3 regions of the Micrococcus antarcticus genome follow, and region 2 is predicted to be linked to each of the others. Evidence: riboswitches for the same ligand, from Rfam matches in the RefSeq annotation. Region 2 holds a riboswitch; each other region holds the start of a gene.
What was found. Region 2 has a riboswitch for S-adenosylmethionine ahead of LG274_RS06290 (flavin reductase family protein). Riboswitches for the same ligand answer to the same signal wherever they lie in the genome.

Region 1: another riboswitch for S-adenosylmethionine. It lies ahead of LG274_RS09505 (methionine ABC transporter ATP-binding protein); the one in region 2 lies ahead of LG274_RS06290 (flavin reductase family protein).
Region 3: another riboswitch for S-adenosylmethionine. It lies ahead of LG274_RS11290 (bifunctional o-acetylhomoserine/o-acetylserine sulfhydrylase); the one in region 2 lies ahead of LG274_RS06290 (flavin reductase family protein).

The regions. Positions count from the first base shown of each region.
Region 1 covers NZ_CP085253.1:2,016,562-2,022,295, reverse strand. Annotated here, with positions in the region: gene LG274_RS09520 (LLM class flavin-dependent oxidoreductase) at 1-471, opposite strand, end outside; gene LG274_RS09515 (MetQ/NlpA family ABC transporter substrate-binding protein) at 613-1,383, opposite strand; gene LG274_RS09510 (methionine ABC transporter permease) at 1,630-2,295, opposite strand; gene LG274_RS09505 (methionine ABC transporter ATP-binding protein) at 2,297-3,103, opposite strand; SAM riboswitch class I at 3,257-3,348, opposite strand; gene LG274_RS09500 (acyl-CoA dehydrogenase family protein) at 3,551-4,825, opposite strand; gene acs (acetate--CoA ligase) at 5,019-5,734, shown strand, end outside.
Region 2 covers NZ_CP085253.1:1,349,889-1,355,622, reverse strand. Annotated here, with positions in the region: gene LG274_RS06305 (FMN-binding glutamate synthase family protein) at 1-1,648, shown strand, start outside; gene LG274_RS06300 (MFS transporter) at 1,755-3,047, shown strand; gene LG274_RS06295 (cold-shock protein) at 3,151-3,354, opposite strand; gene LG274_RS06290 (flavin reductase family protein) at 3,645-4,196, opposite strand; SAM riboswitch class IV at 4,274-4,393, opposite strand; gene LG274_RS06285 (hypothetical protein) at 4,678-5,232, shown strand; gene LG274_RS06280 (hypothetical protein) at 5,553-5,734, shown strand, end outside.
Region 3 covers NZ_CP085253.1:2,424,461-2,430,194, reverse strand. Annotated here, with positions in the region: gene LG274_RS11300 (SGNH/GDSL hydrolase family protein) at 1-164, shown strand, start outside; gene LG274_RS11295 (homoserine O-acetyltransferase) at 169-1,296, opposite strand; gene LG274_RS11290 (bifunctional o-acetylhomoserine/o-acetylserine sulfhydrylase) at 1,293-2,669, opposite strand; SAM riboswitch class IV at 2,792-2,909, opposite strand; gene LG274_RS11285 (VOC family protein) at 3,074-3,733, shown strand; gene LG274_RS11280 (CPBP family intramembrane glutamic endopeptidase) at 3,810-4,685, opposite strand; gene LG274_RS11275 (phosphotransferase family protein) at 4,729-5,734, shown strand, end outside.

The sequences.
Region 1 (5,734 bases), 670 kb from region 2:
GTTCTGGGCCGCCGAGGGCAGGTAGCCGGTGACGACGTTCCAGCCCACGCGGCCGCCCGTGAGGTGGTCCAGCGTGGCCAGGCGGCGGGCGAACGGGTACGGGTGCTCGTAGGCGGTGCCGGCGGTGACCCCGAAGCCGAGGTGCTCGGTGACGGCGGCCATCGCCGAGACCAGCAGGAACGGGTCGTTGACCGGGGTCTGCGCACCAGTGCGGATGGCGGCCTCGGAGGTGCCCCCGTAGACGGAGTAGGGGCCGAGCACGTCCGCGATGAACAGGCCGTCGAAGAGACCCTGCTCAAGGGTCTTGGCCAGGTGCGTCCAGTAGCCCAGCGTGTTGTAGTCGCGGGCGTGGTCGTCCGGATGGCGCCACAGGCCCGGCGACTGGTGGGCCACGCAGTTCATGTCGAAGGCGTTGAAGAGGATCTGACGAGGGGTGACGGACGGTGCGCTGTGGGCATGCTCGGTGGTCATGGCGCCAGTCAATGCAGTGCCCCGACGCTGTGGGAAATCGTGTGACGGCACGACGGCGGCGGGCGTCATGCCGCCGTCGTGCCCGGCTCTGCCACGGCCCGGCCGCCCCCATGTGACGCGCCGTGCCAGGCCCGCCACGTATCACTCGGACGAGAACTCCTTCCAGACCTGAGCGGAGTTCTCCAGGGTGACCTCACCGGTGTAGGCCACCACTCCTCCCTCGTAGTCGGCGTACCACTGCTGGACCTCCGGAGAGTGGTAGGCCTCCTGCAGGACCCGTGCGGCCTCGGTGTCCCGGAAGTCCGCCTTGGCAGCGACGACGACGGAGAACGGCAGCTGGACCCCCGGGTCGTCCTCCAGGATCAAGGTGGACTCGTCGACGTCGTACCCCGCCTCCGCGATGAGGCGGACGAACCCGAAGCCCGCGGCGACGTCAGGGAGAGTCTGGGCGAGCGACTGCTGGTCCACCTCGACGAACTCGACCTTCTTCGGATTGGACGTGATGTCGCGCTGGGACAGCTGGGTCACCGGCTTGTCGGGATCGACCTCGATCACACCCGCCTCTGCCAACAGCTGGAGCGCACGGCCGTTGTTGGAGGTGTCCACCGGGATGGAGATCTTGGCCCCCTGCGGCAGGTCGTCGAAGGAGTCGAGGGTGAGGGAGAAGAGGCCGCTGCGTCCGTAGTAGACGGAGAACAGCGGCTCCACGGCCGTGCCGTTGTCCCTGTTGAACTGCTTCAGGTAGGCCAGGTGCTGGAAGAAGTTCACGTCATACTCGCCCTGTTGGACGGTGTTGTTGGGCTGGATGATGTCCGTCACGTACGTCGTCTGCAACGTCCACCCCTGGCCCGCGAGCTTCTTCTTCACAAGCTCCGTGGGCTCTTGGTAAGGGGCGGACTCCGTGACGATCATGGAGATCTTCCTGTCCGGAGTGGCGCCGGCCTCCTGGGACGATCCGCAACCGGTGGAGGACAGACCTGCGAAGGCCGTCAAGGCCAGCCCCTGGAGGACACGGCGGCGGGTGGGCCTGGACGACGGTGAGTGGGCGTGCAGGAGCATGGGGGTTACCTTTCGATGAGGCCGCAAGGGCACGGGGGGGGCGATCTCGGGCGGGAGAGTGGCGTACGTGAAAAGGGGCGCGTGCACCGCGCACACAGATCAGGCCAGGCGCTTGTCCGTGCGGCGGACCAGCCGGCCGCCGACGAACTGGACCGCCGTGACCAGCAGGAGCATGGCGAGGATGGCCACCGCCATGACCTCCGTCTCGTAGCGGTAATAGCCGTATCGGATGGCGAAATCGCCGATGCCACCGCCGCCGACGAGTCCGACCATGGCGGAGAACGAGATGAAGCTGACCATGGTGATGGTGATCGATCCGATGAGTGCCGGGCGTGCGTCGACCAGCAGGACGTTGCGGATGATCTGGCCGCGCGTCGCCCCCATCGCGCTTGCCGCCTCGACGGCTCCCCCGCCGAGCTGCGTCATGTTCTGCTCCACGAGCCGGGCAAAGTACGGGATCGCGTTGACGGTGAGGGGCACGATCGCCGCGGCGGTTCCCACGGTTGTCCCCACCACCAGGCGGGTGAACGGGATGATGGCGATGAGCAGGATCAGGAACGGGAAGGAACGGAACACGTTCACCAGGCCTGAGACGAGGCGATGCGCCCGCGGCGACGGGGAGATGCCGCCGGGCGCATGGGTGAAGAGCCACACGCCGAGCGGAATGCCCAGGGCCACGGCCGCTGGGATGGCCACGGCGATCATCAGCAGCGTCTGGCCCAGGGCGACGGTGAGCTCCGGCAGGAGTTCGACGATGCGCTCCATCTCAGGCCACCTCCGCCCCGGCCAGGAGGGGCAGGCTCGGCGCGGCGTCCAGGGGGCCGTCTCGGCGCTCGGCCGGGGGCTCCGGGGGTGGAGTGTGCCCGCGTCCAGCCCGGTCGAGGTGGATGCCCTCAGACACCAGGTAGGCGCCGATGGAGGTGGTGGGTATGAACCGTCCCGAAGACAGGTCCTCCACGCTGAAACTCTCCACCACGCGCCCGGCCTCCATGACGGACACGTCGTCGGCCAACGCCTTGATGACCTCCATCTCGTGGGTCACGATCACCACGGTGATGCCCAGCTGACGGTTGATGTCCGCCAGGTACTGGAGCACCGTGGCCGTGGTGAAGGGGTCGAGGGCGGACGTCGGCTCGTCGCACAGGAGGAGCTTCGGGCGCGTCGCCAGCGCACGGGCAATGGCCACACGTTGCTTCTGCCCTCCGGAGAGTTGCGCGGGGTAGGAGGACGCCTTGTCCGCCAGGTCCACCAGGTCGAGCGCCTCCAGTGCCTGCTTCCGTCGGTTTCGGGCATTGCGCTCGCCGGTGAACTTCAGGCTCAGCTCGACGTTGCCCAAGGCGGTGTGGTTGTGCACGAGGTTGAAGCCCTGGAAGATCATCCCGATCTCATGACGGCGGATCCGTAGCTCGGCCTCGGAGAGGCCCGTGAGCTCTTCGGAATCGAACCACACCTCGCCGGCGGTGGGACGTTGCAGGAGGTTGATGTTGCGCAGAAGGGTGGACTTCCCGGCGCCGCTGAAGCCGATGATGCCGTGGATAGCCCCGGCCGGGATGTCCAGTGAGACGTCGTCCACGGCGGTGAAGGATGCACCGGACGACGACGGCGGGTCCACCACCACGGCGTTCCGTCGGCGCAGCCAAGCGGCCGGCGAGGCAGGCCGGGCCCGCCGCGGAGAGGCCTCCCGGGTGAAGGTGGTCGAGACATGGCGAAGTGAGATCAATGCATTCCTCCATCGGTTCTGGCGGTAGCACCCTGGTCCGTACGGGCGGGCTGCTGCGGCGTCGTCGAGCCAGATCTCTCGGCCGCTCTGGATGGGTGCAATGACTTCATCACACCGGCCCCGCGCCTCACAGCCGGGCCGACCGGCGAGGACGCATCGCGGCCGCCAGGGCCGTGGGGGATCTCGGCGCCGCGCACACGTCGTCACAGGACCGCCCCCACCACGACGACGGCGACGCCCCCGCCCGGGTGCGCCGCCGTCGTCGTGGTGGGGCCACCGTGCCCGCCGACCCCGCCGCGCTCAGTCCTCCGGGACCTCGCCGGCGGAGGTGTACGCGACCGGGGCCGCGCCGTTGACCAGGCGGTCCCCGACCATCCGGACCTTGAACACGGCAGGATCGTGCGTGGCCAGGGTGCGGGCGTTGCGCCAGTGGCGGTCCAGCTGCAGCTCGGTGGAGGTCGCGGAGGCGCCGAGGGTGTCGAAGATCCGGGTGCAGACCTCGAGGACGAAGTCCGGCACCACGGCCTGAGCCCGGTAGGCCGCGTCCATCGCCTCGTCCCACAGGCGGGCGCTCACCTCGCCCTCGACGTCGTCCGGATGGGCCGCGTCCCACGCCGCGGCGGCGTCCATGGCCCTCCCGACCTCGCGCACGAGCAGCCGAGCCGCGCTCACCTGCCCGGCCATGCGCCCCACGATCTCGAGCAGCTGCGGATCCTGCTGCGGGCGGTCCGCCGTGCCGGTGTTGAACGTTCGGGTGCGGGCCTTCAGGAGGGCCACGCCCTCGTCGAGGGCCGCGCGGGCCACGCCCACCTGCAGGGCCAGCAGCGTGGCCTCCTCGAGCACCGGCACGGGCCCGTGCGAACGCGGCACCTCGAGCAGGTCCTCCGCGGCCGCGCCGTCGAGCACCACGGACCCGGTGGCGGTGAGCCGCTGGCCGAATCCGTCCCAGTCATCCTTGATGCGCACGCGCGGCTGGCGCACGCGCACCACCGCGATCGCCCGCTCCGGCTCGCGCACCGCGCCGCCGGCCCGCTTCGAGTTGCGTCGGGAGACGAGGTCGGCCCCGTCCACGCCCACCGTGACGATGGTCCACTGCGCGAACGCCGAGCCCGTGGCGTAGTACTTGTGGCCCGTGACCACCCACGTGCCGCCCTCGTCGCGGGCGGCACGCGCCGCCGCCCGGCCCGGCGCGGCCCCGGATCCGGCGCGCTCCGCGAGGGCGGAGCCGGCCCACTCCCCCGCGGCGGCGTGAGGCATCCAGGCCTTCCTCAGGCGCTGAGGCTGGTCGTCGACGGCGGCCACGAACACCAGGTGCGAACGCCACAGGTGTGCGGTGTTCACGTCCCGCGCGGCGAGGTCGGCCAGCAGGCGCAGCACCGTCTCGTGCCCGGCTCCGCGCCCGCCGAACTCGGCCGGGACGCTGACCTTCCCCAGCCCGGCCTCCTGGAGCCGCTGCTGCGCCACGAAGGGCAGGTGGCGCCCGGCCTCGCGGGCCCGCTCGCCCTGGGCGGCGGCGTGGAACACCTCGGCGAACTCGGCGGAGAGGGATGCGTGGTCGGCGGCGGGGCTCTGCATGGGCACCACTCTTCCAGAGCGCCCCGGGGGTGCCGGGCAGCCGGCGGCGCGGCAGGCGGCGGCCGGCCCTGCGTGACGCGGGGCGGGCGGGGCGGCCGCGGGGATTCGTACGCTCGAGGACCGAGCCCGGGCTCCTCCGAGACGCCCGCCGCTTGCGCTCGCCACACCCCCGACCGAACCGAGGTTCCCTCCCGTGACCGCGTCCGTCCCCGCAGCCTCCCCCGCCGATCCGGTGCGCCGCCCGAACGACGGCGTCCCCGCCGCCGCGCTCGCCACGCTGCCCGGCCCGCTGCCGCGGGAGGTCGTGGACGCCGCCGACCCGGACGTGCACCCGGGCCGTCCGGTGGCCGAGGCGGACCGGCTCGCCTTCTGGGAGGCCGTCGGACGGCGCCTCACGTGGGACCGCGACTTCACCCGGACGCACTCCCTCACCGCCCCGGACCCGGCCGCCGAGCGCGGCCCGGAGATCCGCTGGTACGAGGACGGCACCCTGAACGTGGCCGTGAACTGCGTGGACCGGCACGTGGCGGCGGGGCGCGGGGAGAAGGTCGCCCTGTACTTCGAGGGCGAGCCCGGCGACCGCCGCGCCGTCACCTACGCGCAGCTGCAGCGCCGTGTGGCCCGCGCGGCGAACGCGCTCGAGGAGCTGGGCATCACCGCCGGCGACCGCGTCGTCGTGTACCTGCCCGTGATCGTGGAGACGATCGTCATCGCCCTGGCGTGCGCGCGCATCGGCGCGGTGCACTCCCTCGTGTTCGGGGGCTTCTCCGCCGAGGCGCTGCGCTTCCGCGTGGAGGACACCGGCGCCAAGCTGCTCGTCACCACGGACGGCCAGCACCGCCGTGGGAAGGTGGTGCCCGTCAAGGAGAACGCAGACGCCGCCGTCGCCGGTCAGAACCAGGTCGAGCA
Region 2 (5,734 bases):
CGCGGACATCTCACTGATGAACATCTCATCGATGTCCTTCGGCTCGCTCTCCGCCAACGCGGTGGTGGCCATGAACAAGGGCGCCGGCATGGGCGGCTTCATCCACGAGACCGGCGAGGGCGGCCTCACCAAGTACCACCGCGGCAACGGCGCGGACCTGTTCTGGGAGATCGGCTCCGGCTACTTCGGCTGCCGCAACGAGGACGGCACGTTCAGCGCCGAGCGCTTCGCCGCCAAGGCCGTGCTCCCCGAGGTCAAGGGCATCACCGTCAAGCTCTCGCAGGGCGCCAAGCCCGGTCTGGGCGGCATGCTGCCCAAGGAGAAGATCTCCAAGGAGATCGCCGAGGCCCGCGAGATCCCCATGGACCGCGACTGCCTGTCCCCGGCCTCGCACTCCGCGTTCCGCACCCCCCGCGAGATGGTCCGCTTCATCGGGCGGCTGCGCGAGCTCTCGGGCGGCAAGCCGATCGGCATCAAGTTCTGCGTGGGCTCCCGCGTGGACGTGCTCGCCATGTGCAAGGCCATGTGGGAGGAGCGCATCGCTCCGGACTTCATCATCGTGGACGGCTCCGAGGGAGGAACCGGCGCCGCCCCGCTGGAGTACTCGGACCGCGTGGGCACCCCGCTCACCGAGGGGCTCATGCTCGTGCACAACGCCCTGGTGGGCACCGGCCTGCGCCACATGATCAAGCTCGGCGCCGCCGGCAAGGTGGCCACCGGCTCGGACATCGTCAAGCGCCTGATCCAGGGCGCCGACTTCACCATGTCCGCGCGCGCCATGATGATGGCCACCGGCTGCATCCAGGCGCAGAAGTGCCACACGAACGAGTGCCCGGTGGGCGTCGCCACGCAGGACCCGCGCCTGGCCCGCGCCGTCGACGTGGAGGACAAGTCGAACCGCGTGTTCAACTACCACCGCCTCACCGTCCGCGAGGCGGTGCAGATCATGGCGTCCATGGGCGTCTCCCACCCGTCTCAGCTGAACACCCGCATGATGCGCCGCCGCGTGGACCACCTGAGCACCCGTTCCTACGCGTCCATCTACCACTGGCTGCGCACGGACGAGCTGCTCAACGACCCGCCAGCCGGCTGGGACCTCGACTGGGAGGAGGCGGACGCCGACCACTTCGGTGAGCACGCCCGGATCGACTACCTCACGGACCGCAACCCCGAGTGGCGCTCCGAGCTGGCCGCCCCGGGCCGCGACGGCGAGCAGGGCCAGGCGCCCTCGGCCCTGTCCCGCGCCGGCTCCTCCCTCGCCACGAAGGACCGGATCGCCGTCGAGCCGCGGGATGCGAACGGGGTCTCGCTGAGCACCTCCCCCATGCCCAGCGTCGCCTCCCTCAAGGAGGGCGAGACCCTCTACGGGCGCACGGTGGGCCGCCTGGCCCAGGCCGTGGGCCTCGGCAAGGACGACGACGCCTCCGCCAGCCCCGTCCCGGGCCCGTCCGGGGACTCGGCGGCGGCCGCCAAGACCGACGCCGACTGGTCCGACCAGTCCCCGCGCCGCGGCCATGCGGACGACGCGAGCGAGCTGCCGCCCGAGGCCGGGGCACGCCCCGAGCGCCAGGACGGCGAAGAGGTCTCCGACGGCGACACCACCGGTCGCGTCGAGGATGAGCCGCGCGGCGAGGGCCGCGTCGTCTGACCCGGCCCGCCGTCCCCCTCGACGAGCCCTGCGCTGCTGCCCCTGTCCGCCCCGGACAGGAGCAGCAGCGCAGGGCTCGTCGCAGGAGGGGGCATACCCTGGGGCCGTGACCCCGCCCTCCGTACCCGCCCGCCAGCCCGGCCGCCCCGGGGACGTCCTGCTGCTGACGGTGCTGCTCGCCGCCATGGCCGCCGGCCCACTGTTCAACTACGGGGTGGCCAGCTCCTCCGCGCTGGTGATCGAGCGCCTGGGCGTCACCTCCGGCCAGCTCGGCACCGTGCTCACCGTGGTGTTCGGCGCCGCCGCGGTCACGTCCGTGTGGCTGGGACGCCTCGCGGACAGCCTCTCCTCGCGCGCACAGATGGGCATCATCTTCGGCGGTGCGGCCCTGGCGCTCGTGGTGGGCGCGTTCTCCACCACGCTCTTCGCGCTCTACGCGGCGGCGGCGCTCGCGGGGGTCACCCAGGCGATCTCGAACCCGACGACGAACCGCATCATCCGCGAGGTCGCCCCGCCTGAGCGGCGCATCGGGTGGATCGGGGTGAAGCAGTCCGGCGTGCAGCTCGCGCAGCTCTTCGGCGGCCTGTTCTTCCCCGCCGCGGCACTGGCCCTCGGCTGGACGGGCGCGGCGCTGGGGGCGGCGCTCGTGGCGGGCGTGCTGGGCGTCGTCGCGTGGGCCACGGTGCCGCCGCTCCCGGCGGGCTCTTCCGCGGCCGCGGCGCACATCCGGCACGACGACGGCGCGCCGCGGGCCGCTGAGGGTCCCGCGGGTGCCGGAGCGCCGACGACCGGCCGACCCGGTGGGCGTGAGCGGCTGCCGGCGAGCGTGTGGTTCTTCGCGGCGATCGCGTTCCTCACGGGCCTCGGCATGCAGGCCGTGAACGCGTACCTGCCGCTGTTCGCGGTGGAGACGCTCGACCAGTCCCTCGTCGTCGGCGGGGCGGCCGCCGCCGTCTCCGGGGTGATCGGGGTTTTCTCCCGCATCTGGTGGGGCCGCCGCATGGCCGCCGGGCATCGGCCCACCACCCTGCTCGCGGCGATCTGCGCCGGCTCGCTGCTGGTGGTGGCCGCCCTCCTGGCCGCCGACGTGAGCCACGCGCCCGCCCTCCTGTGGGCGGCCGCCGTGCTGCACGGCCTCACCGTGCTGGGCGCGAACGTGGTGATCAACGCCGGGATCATGGACGGCGTCCCGGCCGGGCAGCTCGGCGACGCCTCGGGGACGAACGCCATGGGCATGTACGCCGGCTTCGCGTGCGGACCGCTCGTGATGGGCCTGCTCCGCGACCACACCGGGGACTTCCGCCTCGGCCTGCTCGCGGTGGGCGGGGCGTACCTGCTGGGACTCGGGGTCACGTGGCTGCTGCGCCGCCGTGTGGATCGGGGCCGGTCCGGCGTGTGAGCCGCGGCGCACGACGAAGGCCCCGATCCGTGGGGATCGGGGCCTTCGGTGATCGTCCATCAGCGCCTCAGGCGCCGGGGACGGAATCCTCAGAGGAGGAAGATCAGATCTTGGTCACGTTCGCGGCCTGCAGGCCCTTGGGGCCCTGCTGGGTCTCGAACTCGACGCGGTCGTTCTCCTGGAGCTCCTTGAAGCCCGAGCCGGTGATGGCGGAGAAGTGCACGAAGACGTCCGCGGACTGATCCTCGGGAGCGATGAAGCCGAAGCCCTTTTCAGCGTTGAACCACTTGACGGTACCGACAGCCATGATGGTGTCCTTTCGATGTGCCCCCGGAGGGGCGGTGTGGGAACCGGTGGCCACTGTGGCCTCCGGGTGAAGCGGCAGAACTGAACCGCGTGCCCACACTCATCGTTCCGACCGGGGCCGGGACTGACAAGCAGTGATGTTACGGGATACAGCTTGGATCAACTTCAAGGTTCATACTGCCACGGATTCGACCGTCTGGCGACCACGGGGTCGATGTTCATCGGATGTTCGCCTGTGAGCGCAATCTGGGGCCGTTCCAGTCCGTGCGGATCCCGGCTCCGGGGCGCTCCTCAGAGCGCGGTGAGCCCGTGGAAGAGGTTGCGATGCAGCGCCGCGGGCGGGCGGGCGTCCGTGTGGTCCGCGAAGCCGGAGACCTCCAGCAGGGCGACGACGTGATCCCCGGCGGGCACCTCGGTGTGCAGGCTTGTCTCGAGCCACAGGGAGGACCCCTCGAGCAGGAGCGCGCCGTTCGGGCTGACGTGCACGTCGATCCCCGCGAGGCGGTCCCCGGTGCGGGAGGCCAGCTGCCCGCACAGGTGCGCCTGGTCCTCCGCGAGCAGCGACACGCCGATCGACTCGGCCCGGCGCAGTCGGGGCCACGTGCGCGAGGTCAGCTGTGCGGAGAAGGAGACGAGCGCCGGCTCCCACGAGACGCCCACGCTGAAGGAGGAGGAGACCATCACCTCGGGGTGCCCGTCCACGAGGCCGGCGACGGCGACGACGCCGGTCGGGAACGCCGCCAGGCCGGGGCGCAGGCGGTCGCGGGAGACGTCGGCCTGCCAGGCGGGGTGGGCGCCGGCAGGCCGGCAAGGGGCGTGGTGGTCGGTCAGGGTCAAGGTCATGGCGCGGGTCCTCTTCGTGACGGACGCGGCTCCGCGAAGGGCGGTTCACCTGAGCGGATCGGCGTGATCCGCGGAGACGCGAGTACTTGCCCGTCGGGGTCCTCCGCCGGGCCGAATCCTCACCTGGAGCACCCCACTACTGCGTGAGAGGGTTGCCGCCCCGCCGGCCAGGGCCGTGATGACGGGGACTCGTGATTCTGGGGATCAGCCTACGGAGAGGTCCGAGGGATGGTCAAAGCGGCCCGGGGGCGGGCGACGCGCGGGGTCACGGAGGGTGCGTCGATCGCCGGGAGGCTGAGGGGGCGGCGCAGAGAAGCTTGTTCGCGACCTGAGCTGGGGTGGAGCGAAGCATAGAAATGTGATGCTTGACACATGCTCCTGGCCGCAGTCAGGATTCAGTCATTCGAGAGGGGGGGGGGAGCTCGAGACCGCGACCCGCGGCCCCCGCAGGCGGTTCTTTGGAAGGAATCGGATCATGCGGATGGACATGAAGAAGAGGATCATGGCGGCGTCCACCGGTGCGGTGATGGCGGCGTCGCTAGCGGTGGCTCCCGTAGCGGGGGCTGCGACCGCGCCCGTGGGAGGGGAGACTGCTACCCCGGACGCGTACTGTGCCGAGGAGTACTGGACGAACACCACCGTGACATCGAACAAGTTCAAGCAGTCGTACTCCGCCTACTCGTCAGTGTCCGGGGCTCCCGGAGTCAGGCTCACTATCGCCACCGGGCGCACGTTCGGTGTCAGTGGCGACATCACAGGAGAACTCTCTGGCGATGTGAGCGCCATTGTCGCTGGCGTCTCCGCCAAGGTCGGGACCCGTGTGGGAGTCAGCTACTCGTCTACGAATACCGTCAGCGGTGCTTGGACCGTGCCCAGCACCTACACGAACGGTGGAAAGCTCGCCATCGGCGCCAAGCAGGCACAGGGAACATGGAAGCGTCAGATGCTGAACCGCAGCTGCGACGTGGTCACGCTGCGCAGCGGCTCGTTCTACACCCCGTGGCAGCAGTTCTACTTCCAGCACTTCAAGCTCTGATGCGGTGAGCGGTGCAGCGTCGGGCGCAGGGCGCCTGACGCTGCACCCCCCCTATTCCCCCCCCTACGGATAGGCATGTCATGTTCCCTTTGTCTCCTTCACGTCGCTTGGCCGCCCTCGCCGCCGCTGTGCTCGTCGGCACGACGATCTCCGGGTGCTCCGCCTCTCAGTCCGACACTCCGACCCCCTCGGGCACTTCCACGGCTGTCGCCAGTGCGGCCCCTTCGGAGTCAGCCGCCACGAGCGGCTCGTCCGATGCCGGGGCCCAGGCCCCGAACGCGGCAGAGGCTCTCCCCGCGGCTCTGTTCGAGGAGGGGGGCATGACCCTTGAGGAGTACGCACGTCAGAATCCGGACTCCGACTACATCGATGTGGAGCAGGAGTCCGTCCTGGAGGAGAGGGTCGGTCGGGGCACCCAGGAGATCACGGTGGATGCCCAGAAGGGCGCGGTCCTTCGGGTCGTCCTGCTCTGCCCCTCCGATGCGACTGGCAAGACGGACAT
Region 3 (5,734 bases), 1.1 Mb from region 2:
ACCTCGCGCCGTGGGTGATCCGACGCATCCGTGGCGTCTCCTCCGGCGACGGGGTCAGCGCCAAGCGCCCCGTGCCCGAGCCGCTGTTCGGCGTGGAGATGCCGCACGGCTCGGACCACACGGAGTCGCTGCCGGTCACGCCGCCCGCCGAGCCGGCCTCCTGAGCGGTCAGAGGGCGAGGGTCTCCTTCAGGGCGTCGGCGACCTGCCCGTACTCGGTGAGGAACCCGTCATGGCCGATCGGCGAGACGATCGAGTGGACGGGCACCTCGCCGGGCAGCAGCTCCGCGAGCAGCGCCGACTCCTCGGGCCGGTACAGCCGGTCGGAGTCGACGGCGGCCACGAAGGCCCGCCCGCGGAAGCGCCCCAGCGCCTCGGACAGGCTCCCCCGCCCACGGGCGACGTCGTGGCTCATGAGCGCCTCGGTGAGCACGAGGTAGGAGTTCGCGTCGAACCGCGCGGACAGCTTCGCGGCCTGGTGGTCCAGGTAGGACTCCACCGCGTAGCGTCCCTGCCGCCTCCCGACGGCGGCCCCGAACGGGTCCTCCGCGCCCTGCGGCTCGCGGCCGAAGCGGTACTCGAGCTCCTCGGCCGTGCGGTAGGTGGTGTGGGCGATGCGCCGGGCGATCCCGAGGCCCGTCTCGGGTCCGGGTCCGCCGTAGTAGTCGCCCTCGCGGTGCGCCGGGTCGAGCCGGATGGCCGCGGCCTGCGCCTGGCCCCAGGCGATCTGGTCCGCCGAGGACTGCGCCGTCGAGGCGAGCACCCCGACGCCGGCCACGCGCTCCGGGTGGGAGACCGCCCATTCCAGGGCGCGGGCCCCGCCCATCGACCCGCCGATCACGGCCTGCCACACGTCGATCCCGAGGTGGTCGGCGAGGCGGCGCTCGGCCTCCACCGCGTCGCGCAGCGTGAGGAACGGGAAGCGCGAGCCCCACGGCACGCCGTCGGGGTCGGGCGAGGACGGGCCCGTGGAACCGTGACAGCCGCCCACCATCGCGGGGGCGACGACGAACCAGCGGTCCGTGTCCACCGCCCGGCCGGGGCCGACGAGCGCGTCCCACCAGCCCGGCGTCGGGTCTGCGGCGTGCGCGGCCACGTGCGAGTCGCCCGTGAGGGCGTGCAGCACGAGGACCGCGTTGGAGCCGTCGGCGTCCAGGGTCCCCCACGTCTCGTAGGTGAGGGTGACGTCCGGGAGGAAGCCGCCGGTCTCGGTGGTCAGGGGCCCGACCGAGACGGTGTGGCGGGCGCCCTCGGGGAGGTCGACGGTCAGGGACGGGCGGCTCGCGACCGCGGTCATCGGGTGCCCTCCCCCGCACCGGCCGCCGCCGCGAAGCCGCGCTCCAGGTCGGCGAGGATGTCCTCGACGTCCTCCACGCCGAGCGAGAGGCGCACCAGCCCGGGCGTCACACCGGCGGCGCGCTGCTCGTCCTCGGTGAGCTGGGCGTGGGTGGTGGAGGCCGGGTGCACCACGAGCGAGCGGACGTCGCCGATGTTGGCCACGTGGTGCAGCAGCTCAAGCCCGTCCACGAACGCCGCGCCCGCCTCGGCGCCGCCCGCGATCTCGAAGGAGACGAACGCGCCTGCGCCGCGCGGCAGGTACCGCTGCGCCCGCTCGTGCCACGGGCTGGAGGGCAGGCCGGCGTAGACCACGGAGTCCACGTCGTCGCGCGCCTCGAGCCACGCGGCCACGGCCGTCGCGTTGGCCACGGCGCGCTCCATGCGCAGGGACAGGGTCTCCAGGCCGAGGTTCACCAGGAACGCGTTGAACGGGGAGATGGCCGAGCCGTAGTCGCGCAGCAGCTGCACGCGCGCCTTGAGGATGAAGGCCAGGTTGGCGCCGAGCGGCGAGCCCACCCCCAGGTCCCGCGCGTACACGAGCCCGTGGTAGGACTCGTCCGGCTCGTTGAACCCGGGGAAGCGCTCGGGGTGCTGCGCGAAGTCGAACGTGCCGCCGTCGACGATCACGCCGGCCATGGCGGCGGCGTGCCCGCCGAGGTACTTCGTGGCCGAGTGGGTGACGATGTCCGCGCCGTGCTCAATCGGGCGCAGCAGGTACGGGGTGGCCAGCGTGTTGTCCACGATCAGCGGCACGCCCGCCTCGTGCGCGACGTCGGCCACCGCCCGAACGTCCAGCACGTCGCCCCGGGGGTTGCCGAGGGTCTCCCCGAAGAAGGCCTTGGTGTTCGCCTTCACGGCGGCGCGCCAGGACTCGATGTCGTCCGGATCGGTCACGAACGTCGTCTCCACGCCCACCTTGGCCAGGGTGTGCTTGAAGAGGTTCTGCGTGCCGCCGTAGAGGCTCGCCGAGGCGACGACGTGGTCCCCCGCGCCGGCGACGTTGAGGATCGAGAAGGTCGTGGCCGCCTGGCCGGAGGCCAGCAGCAGCGCGCCCACGCCGCCCTCGAGCGCGGCGACCTTCTCCTCCACCGGGGACTGGGTCGGGTTGCCGATGCGGGTGTAGAGCGGGTCCAGGTCCTTGAGGGCGAACCGGTCCGCCGCCACCTCGGCGGAGGGGAAGTCGAACGAGGTCGTCTGGTAGATGGGCAGGGCCGTCGCGCCGAAGGCGTGCTGGCCGGGGGCGGCGCCGGCGTGGACCTGCGCGGTGGAGAAGCCCCACGCGGCGGCCGGGGTCAGGGGCGTGGTCTCGGCGGGGATGTTCTGGTCGGTCATGGCGGACTCTCCTGAGCTCCTCAGGGGCCGGACCCGCGTCCCTCCCGGCGGTCGGTGCGCCGGGTCGACCCGGCGCCTCGCGCCGGGGGTGCCCCGGCGTCGTCGAGAGGGGCCGAGGGGACGGCCCGCGCTTGCCGGCAGCCCGTGTGGGAGCCGGCCTGGTCGTCACCCGGGGCACCCCACCGCGGAAGGAGGGTTGCCGGTCAGCATGCCGGGGCAAAGACGCTGACTCTCGTGACCGTGCCGCCAGTGTGCCACGAGTGCGGGGCCGATTTCATCGGGCGTGTCACACATGGATACGCTGTGAATCACAGGGGCGGCTCGGAGGTCAAGGGGCCGACGGCGCCGCCCTCCCATCGCGTTCGACGCCCGGCCCGCCCGGGGGTTCGGAGAGGAACAACGCCGTGAACACCTGCCGGATGGACCACGTCTCCTACGCCGCCGGGCCCGAGGGCCTCGAAGCCACCGTGGAGCGCCTCGTCGAGACCCTCGGCATCGACCGCATCAAGGGCGGCGTGCACCCGCGCTTCGGCACCCACAACGCCCTGTTCCCCATGCGGAACGGGCAGTGGCTCGAGGTCGTGGAGGCCATGGACCACCCGGCCTCCCTCAGCGCCCCCTTCGGCCAGCTCGTCCGCGCCCGCTCCGAGCAGGGCGGCGGCTGGATGAGCTGGGCCGTCTCCACCCCGGACATCGGCCGCTTCGAGCGCCGCCTGGAGCGCGAGGCCGTGCCCGGCATCCGCCGCTTCCCCGACGGCCGGGAGCTGTCCTGGCGTCAGATCGGCGTCAAGGGCACCCTTGCCGACCCGCAGCTGCCGTTCATCGTGCGCTGGGCCGACGGCCAGGAGGACATGCACCCGTCCCAGGCCGCCGAGCCGCAGGCCTCCATCGACAAGGTGGCCATCGCCGGCTCCCGCGACCGCCTCATCGAGTGGCTCGGCGGCGAGCAGGTCGGCGAGGAGGACGGGGTCGCGGACGTCGACGTCGACTACCTCGCCCCCTCCGGCACCCCGGGCATCGTCTCGGTGACCTTCACGACTCCCGCGGGCCCGGTCACCCTCTGACCCCTCCTCCCCGCCCGGACGGACCACGACGACGCCGGCCCCGCCTCCCCGAGGCGGGGCCGGCCTCGTCCGGGGCTCAGACCCCGAGCAGCCCTGCCTCGTGCAGCAGCGGATACGCCACGAACCCGGCCGCGTCCAGCAGGAAGTGGGCGAGGACGAGAGGCATGACCCGGCGCGTGCGCAGCAGCACCAGGGTGAACACCACCCCCATGAGCGCGTTGCCGATGCCCGGCCCCACGCCCTGGTAGAGGTGGTAGCTGCCCCGCAGCACGGCCAGGGCGAGCACCACGGTCCAGATGCGGGCCGGCAGGACGAGGCCCGGGCCCTCCGCGGCGGGCGCGGGGGCTCCGGCGCGCCGGGCGGTGTGCAGCCGCTGGAGCCAGCCGAGGCGGTCGACGAGCCAGACCCCCACGATCACCTCCTCCACGAGCGCGTGCCGCGCGGCCGAGAGCAGCAGCACGGGGACCTGGTACCAGGTGTCGTCGAGGGCGGCGGCGACGATCGCCGTCGTGACCCCGGCAGCGCGGCCGGCCGCGTACACCGCGAGCGTGCCCAGGCCGATCCCCACGAACAGCGCCAGGCCCCAGGCGAGGTCGCGGCCCGGGCGGCGCAGGTCCAGGCCGAACGCGCGGAACGGGTTCCGCCCGCGCAGCCACGTCAGGTGCAGCACCAGCAGCACGGGGACGAGGGCGAAGCCGATGTCCAGCAGCTGGTAGGTCAGGTCGAAGCCCCACCGCGGGCTGAGCGCGGGGTTCAGCACCGTGGTCTGCTCCCCCAGCGGGGCACGGGTGGCCTTGTCGATCAGCTGGACGACCGCATACACCGCGCTGCGCCCCAGGGACAGGCCCAGGACGAGCGCGATCTCCCACCGCACCACGCGCGCGCTCGGGGCGGGCAGCGCGGGCCGGGCGGCGGGGGCGGCGTCGGAACGGAGGTCGGGGCGGCCGATCATGCGGGCCAGTATCCCCCGCGCGCCCGGACGCTAGCGTGGGGACATGACCTCCTCCCCCGTCGCGTCCGAGTTCGAGCTGGCGGCCGAGGCCCTGACCCGGCTGCTCCCGGACGTGCCCGCCGCGCTCGCGGACCGGCTGCGCGCCGCCGCGTGGTCGGCCGGGCACGTGGTGGAGTCCGGCCAGTTCCACCGCGTGCTGGTGCTCGACGGCCTGGCCGTGCTGCGCATGGCCCGGGTCAGCGAGGCCGGCGCCCCGGTCGGCGCGGCCTGGGCGCCCGAGGACTCCCCCGCCGCCCACCTGCCGCGCCGCGTGGGGCTGGTGACGGCCCTCGCGGACGCGGGCCTGCCCTTCGCGGTGCCGCGTCCGCTGTCGGCGGTGCTCCGCCGGGACGACGACGCCGGCCGCCCCCTCGCCGCGGCCGTCCTCCAGGCGTTCGTGCCGGGGCAGCCGCACCCGCCCCACGAGGGCGACCCGACCGTCCTGCGGGGGATCGTGGACGCCCTCGACACCGTGGACGTGACCGACCCGGCCGTCGCGGCGGGACTCGGCCCGGCGTTCGCGTTCCGGGGTCCGTGGACCGCGGAGCGCGTGGCGCGCGTGGGGCGGCTGGGCGCGTCCCTGCCGACAGAGCACGCCGGAGCGCTACCGGCGGACTGGGCCGGCCTCGTCGCGAGGATCGCGGGGGCGGTGACGGCGTGGGCCGCCGCGCCCCCGGACGGGCCCGCGCTGGTGCACGGGGACCTGGCCGGGCACAACATGCACTGGGTGCCCGCCCCGGACGGGGACGACGTGCGGTGGGAGCTCTCCGGGATCCTGGACTGGGACCTCGCCCACGCCGGCGACGGAGCCCGCAACGTGGCCTACCTGGGGATCTGGCACGGCGAGGAGCGGATCGAGGACATCGCCCGCACGCCCGCGGAGGCCCGCCGGGCCCGCGTGTGGCTGGGCGCCGCCGGCCTGGACTCCCTCGACGACGCCGCAGCCCGCCAGGAGCTCACCGGCCGCGCCCCCCGCTGGGGGCGGCTGCTGCGCAAGGTGGTGCCGCGCA